One region of the Priestia megaterium genome, then DNA from elsewhere that is predicted to be linked to it. Evidence: riboswitches for the same ligand, from Rfam matches in the RefSeq annotation. Region 1 holds a riboswitch; the other holds the start of a gene.

Region 1 (3,192 bases):
CTCAATGTTTTTGAAAGGGCTTACAGGTAAAGTGGTAACGCCGAAAGACCCCATTTATGAGGAAGCTCGTCAGGAATGGAATCGCGCTATTGATAAATTTCCGCTTGTGATTGTGTACTGTGAAAAAAAGCAGGATGTTGTAAATGCGATCCACTGGGCACGTAAGCATCGTGTAGAGATTCGGATTTGATCTGGCGGTCATCATTATGAAGGGTATTCTACAGGTGACTGTGTTTTAGTCATTGATATTAGTCGGTTAAACGCGTTGAAGTTGGATAGGAAACGGAACATCTTAAAGGTGGAAGCGGGAGCAAAGAATACGGAAGTGTATGATTTCATCGGTTCGAACGGATATGTGTTTCCAGGAGGAACGTGTCCGACTGTTGGTGTATCAGGCTTTACGCTCGGAGGCGGCTGGGGGCTTTCGAGCAGACTTTACGGATTAGGGTGTGACAGCTTGATGGAGCTAGAATTGGTCAATTATGAAGGAAAGCTCATTAAGGCAAACCAATCGTGTAACGCTGATCTTTTTTGGGCATGCCGAGGTGCCGGTGGCGGTAATTTTGGCGTTGTAGTAAGCATGACGTTTCAGCTTCCAAAGCCAGCGAACCGCTCTGTGACGCTCGTTCGGTTCTTTTATGTAGGTACTACAAAGGAAAAACAGGCACAAGTGATGAATATATGGCAAAACTGGCTGCCTGAACTGGACAAACGTATGACGCTAGTTGCCAGTTTTTATAATGCAGAAGGAGAAGGATTGGGCATATTTGCGAACGGCTTCTTTTACGGATCTCCAGAAAGAGCTCGAAAGATCTTGCAGCCTTTTGCAGAGGTGGAGGGGTTCCGAGTCGAGCTAGAGTCATTATCTTTTCTTGAAGCGGTACAAAAGATAGAAGCAACCTATCCTCCGTCTGAAAAATTTAAGTCAACGGGAAGATTTGTGCAAAGAAGTTATTCAGTTGGCGAGCTTGAAAATCTTGCAGATCTCATACAGCGTCCAGCGGAAGGGTCCGTTTACGCCGCGATTTCTTTTTATGCACTAGGAGGAGAAATTCGCAGTGTTGGTAAAAGAGAAACAGCCTTCTTTTACAGAAACTCCAGATATATTCTGGGCTTTCAATCCGTGTGGACAGACGATGCGTTTGCAAGCGCAAACAGAGAATGGCTTCGCAAGCGATTTGAATATATTAAAAGTATTACGGTAGGTTCCTATGTGAATTTCCCTATCAGCAACCTTAGAAACTATGAGCGTGAGTATTTTGGAGACAACGCAGAGCGGTTAGAAAGAGTAAATAAAAAGTACGATCCATTTAACGTATTTAGGTTTCCGCAGGGACTCAGGTAGCATGTAGAAAAGGATACTAAGTTGACGATTGAACCTGTTTCATTACCTTCTTTCGAAGAAGGTAAATAAATGAAAGTCATCTTTCTTGTTGACAAAGCATCCAACTGGTATTAGAATAAACAACTATTCGACAGTCATTATCTTGATCGAAAAATTTAATACGTAGAAAGCTATGATTGCTATGGATCACACTATAGCAGGAGCAGCTTCTGGAGAGATCGCGATAGTTTCGCGACGCCGAAGGGTTCACAATCTCAGGCAAAAGGACAGAAGAGTACCGGATATTTATTTGGTATGTTACTAATTGGTAGCATGTACCATAATATTTGTTATTCTTATGACCATGAGATTGGAGCGCATCCAATCTCTTTTTTTATTGGACTTTATTTTGTAGTTCGCACGATCGTATCAAAGGTTTTATTGTTAGGAGGAGTTAGAGTTGGAACAACGAGAATTAAAGAGGGATTTATCCAATCGTCATGTTCAGCTAATCGCGATTGGAGGAACCATTGGGACGGGATTATTTTTAGGTTCTGGTAAAGCCATACAGCTTGCAGGTCCCTCTATCATCTTTGCTTATTTAATTGTGGGTATTGCGCTTTTCTTTGTGATGAGAGCGCTAGGAGAACTACTGCTGTCTAAAGCAGGTTATCAATCGTTAACAGATATTGCTGAAGAGTATCTTGGACCATGGGCTTCATTTGTCACAGGGTGGACGTACTGGTTTTGCTGGATCATGACAGCTATGGCTGATGTGATTGCCGTTGGCGTATATGTGAAATATTGGTTCAATATTCCTCAGTGGATTCCTGCACTTATTTGTGTAATCATTTTATTAGGACTTAACTTATTAACCGTAAAATTATTTGGAGAATTAGAGTTTTGGTTTGCTTTAATAAAGGTTATTACGATTCTTGCGTTAATTGTTATTGGCGTTATTTTACTGGTAATCGGATTTAAAACAGATGCAGGATCCGTTACGGTTCAAAATCTTTGGAATCATGGAGGACTGTTTCCAAACGGTGTTTCAGGTTTCTTACTTTCATTCCAAATGGTTATTTTCGCATACGTCGGGGTTGAATTGGTTGGGGTATCGGCAGCAGAAACATCAAATCCCCAAAAAAATATTCCATCGGCCATTAATAAAATTCCGCTGCGAATCTTATTTTTCTATGTTGGAGCGCTTATCGTCCTTTTATTTATTAACCCGTGGATGGAATTGAATGCAGCAGAAAGCCCATTTGTTAAAACCTTTAGTTTAGTCGGAATTCCGCTTGCTGCTGGAATTATTAATTTTGTTGTATTAACTTCAGCCGCTTCTGCTTGTAATAGCGGAATGTTTTCAACGAGCCGTATCTTATATAACTTAAGTAAAAATGACCAAGGGCCATCTACGTTTGCAAAACTGAACAAAAACCACGTACCAAGCAACGGATTGTTTGTATCTACGCTGGTTATCTCGGCGGGAGCTTTGTTAAGCAAACTGATACCAGATCAAGCTTTTGGCATCGTAACAACCATCAGCGCTATTTGTTTCATTTGGGTGTGGAGTATCATTTTGATTTGCCATCTAAGATATAAAAAAACACGTCCGCAGCTGCATGCAGCATCAACATTCAAAGCACCGTTAACACCATTTATAAACTATGTTGTGCTAGCGTTGTTTGCAGTGATTCTTATTATTATGCTGTTTTCTGATGCGACGCGCCCAGCCTTATTGTTGACACCCGTTTGGTTTATTCTCTTATTTGGTTTTTACGGGGCTAGAAGGAAGAAGAAATAGTAAATGGGTGACCTCATCATTTCGTGATGGGGTCTTTTTATTGGAAGATAAATAATTGATTTCT
Region 2 (3,192 bases), 1.1 Mb from region 1:
CCTTCGCCGCCCGCTTCAGTGGCAATAAATACTTGCGCGTGGCTTTCAAAAAGCTGCTTCATCCAGTCTTTTTTACCTCGCTTAAATCCTCCTCTAAACGGTACAGAGGTAATTCCATGCTGTTTTAAATACCACTGTAAGTACAGTTGAGTTGCTCTGTACTCAGTGAAAATAATAACTTTGTCATCAATTTTTTGAACGAGCTCCAGAACTTTTTCTGCTTTTGCATTTTGCGGTACTTGTTGAAGTAGTTGCATTAACGGAGTAATCATATGTTCCGTTAATGCGCTGTTTTGATCTTCCTGACGTTCCAGCATGTTTTTTAATGTCATATACACCGCTTCACGGCTGCTGCAGGCCTCTCGCTGCAGGGTTAAAATTGAAAAAGCACTTGAAGGGTGCAGTCCGTTTCCTTTAAAAGACGTAATCGCATCGTATAGCTCGCGTTCTTTCGGTGAAAATTCAACAGGAATGGTTTGAACAATTCGCTTCGTCCATTCGATACCCGTATCATGGCGGCGATTTCGAATCATAACTTTGTTAACAAGCTCTTTTAAGTGCTCATCGTTTTGCAAAGAGCGTTTTTTAGCAGAAAATAATTCTTCAAAATAGTCTTTATTGCCGAGATGGCCAGGCTTTAAAAGAGAGACTAAGTTGAAAATTTCTTCAATTCGATTTTGAATCGGTGTTGCGGTTAGCAACAGACAAAATTTCTTTTTCAGGCTTTGAACAAATTCATAGTTTTTTGTTTTGTTGTTTTTAAGTTTATGAGCTTCATCAATGATGATGAGGTCGTAGTCTTGTTCTAGCACAATTTCTCGATGAGGAGAACGTTTTGCTGTATCAATTGAAGACACAACGATGTCACACTGATCCCACACATATGATTTTCTTTGAGGGACCGCGGGAATATAAAATTTTTGATTCAATTCCATAGCCCACTGTGAAACAAGCGAAGCTGGAACTAAAATGAGAACTTTTTTAACAAGCCCGCGAATCATATATTCCTTCAAAATTAACCCTGCTTCAATCGTTTTCCCTAGTCCTACTTCATCTGCTAAAATGGCTTTCCCATTCATTGTTTCGACTACTTGTTTGGCTACTTCGAGCTGATGAGGAAGCGGCGTTAAATCGGCTAGATGTTTTGGGCTTTGTAGTCCTTCAAATTCTGAGATAAGCGTTTGGTCTTCTATTTCATAGGCAAGTTTATACAAATCCCATGCAGACCAAGGGCCGTCTTGCTCCAATTTAGTTGAGAAGGCTGCTTCCCATGTTTCATCGATGTTTAATTTCACTTTCATGATAAAAATGCTCCTTTGTAAAAAATTTTTATTGAACAAATGATAAGAATCAGGTAGGATAAAAATATATTTAGAAAATTTGAAAAAGAAAATAGATTAGCACTTTACAAATGATTGTGTGAATAAAGATAAATACATCTTTCAGTAGTATGCCCAACTTTACCAACTTTATAGAAGCGAATGACGACACGGGGAGAGACTACTTGAATGTAGCGCCGAAGGAGCAAGCAATAAAATTGTGAATCTCTCAGGCAAAAAGACTCTTGTTTGACGCAGCTCTGGAGAGTGTCTATGCGTTTATAGACCACCCACGAGGCAAACCTATTCGTTTATAGGTAAACTTTCAGGTGAAAAGGACAGAGACTTCCTACTAAATACAGTAGGGGGTTTTCTGTCCTTTTTTGTTTGGATACATAGTGATTCCCACACTATTTGAAAACTCCCCGTTATGAAAAGTTTCACGTGAAAAAGAGGAGGACATAAATATGACAACAGAATTACACAAAACGCCGCTTTATGATACCTATCAAAAATATGGTGCCAAAACAATTGATTTTGGAGGATGGGCTCTTCCCGTTCAATTTTCTTCTATTAAAGAAGAGCATGAAGCTGTACGTACAAAGGCAGGTCTTTTTGATGTCTCTCATATGGGAGAAATTCTTGTGACAGGAGCTGATAGCTTAGCTTTTCTTCAGCATACGATGACAAATGACGTTTCTACCCTTGTAGATGGAAAAGCGCAGTATACGGCTATGTGTTATGAAGACGGAGGCACGGTAGATGATTTGCTGATTTACAAAAAAGCAGATCAAGAGTATTTGCTGGTAGTAAACGCTGCTAATATTCAAAAAGACTATGAGTGGCTTGTGTCTCACAAGCAAGGAGATGTAACGCTCGTTAATCAATCTGATGAAACTGCGCAGCTAGCATTACAAGGTCCTTTAGCAGAAAAAGTTTTACAAACGTTAACGAATGAAAATTTAGCTTCATTAAAGCCATTTACATTTGCTGATGATGTAGAAGTAGCGAATGTAAATGCTCTTGTTTCACGTACTGGATATACCGGAGAAGATGGTTTTGAAATTTATTGTTCTTCAGCTGACGCCTCTCACTTGTGGACGGCTATTTTAGAAGCAGGAAGTGAGGACGGGGTGTTGCCTTGCGGACTAGGCGCTCGTGATACGCTTCGTTTTGAAGCTACTTTGGCTTTATATGGCCAAGAGCTTTCAAAAGATATTACGCCCATTGAAGCTCGAATTGGATTTGCAGTAAAGACGAACAAAGACAGCTTTATTGGAAAAGAAGTTTTAAAAGAACAGCGTGAAAGCGGGGCACCTCGTAAGCTGGTAGGAATTGAAATGATTGATAAAGGTATACCAAGACACGGTTACGAAGTATTTGCAGATGAAGAACAAATTGGATTTGTGACAACAGGTACACAGTCACCGACATTAAAGAAAAACATCGGTTTAGCGCTATTATCAGCAGAGTATACAGAGCTTGGTCAAGAAGTGGAAGTGCAGGTTCGGAAAAAACGCTTAAAAGCAAAAGTGGTTTCAACACCTTTTTATAAACGTTCAAAGTAAGCTTTGGGGAGGAATTTAACATGTTACATCGCTATTTACCAATGACAGAACAAGATCAGCAGCAAATGTTAGCAGCAATTGGTGTTTCATCTGTTGGTGATTTATTTTCAGATATTCCGCAGCGCGTTCGTTTTCAAGGAGAATACAATATTAAAAAAGCGGCTTCAGAGCCTCAGCTGTTAAAAGAATTAAATAATATGGCTGCTAAAAATGCTCATTTAAAAGACTATGCTTCTTTTTTAGGAGCAGGAGTTTACGATCATTACATGCCGGTTATTGTTGATCATGTTATTTCTCGTTCGGAA

What was found. A riboswitch is a leader RNA that binds a small molecule or an ion and turns the genes downstream of it on or off. The one in region 1 is predicted to bind glycine.
Region 2: it holds a riboswitch for glycine, as region 1 does, so the genes downstream of both, gcvT (glycine cleavage system aminomethyltransferase GcvT) here and CEQ83_RS01880 (amino acid permease) in region 1, are expected to answer to the same signal.

The regions. Positions count from the first base shown of each region.
Region 1 covers NZ_CP023317.1:354,079-357,270, forward strand. The annotation lists partial or broken gene CEQ83_RS01875 (FAD-binding oxidoreductase) at 1-1,345, shown strand, start outside; glycine riboswitch at 1,545-1,625, shown strand; gene CEQ83_RS01880 (amino acid permease) at 1,785-3,128, shown strand.
Region 2 covers NZ_CP023317.1:4,249,129-4,252,320, reverse strand. The annotation lists gene CEQ83_RS21740 (DEAD/DEAH box helicase) at 1-1,301, opposite strand, end outside; glycine riboswitch at 1,482-1,574, shown strand; gene gcvT (glycine cleavage system aminomethyltransferase GcvT) at 1,787-2,887, shown strand; gene gcvPA (aminomethyl-transferring glycine dehydrogenase subunit GcvPA) at 2,908-3,192, shown strand, end outside.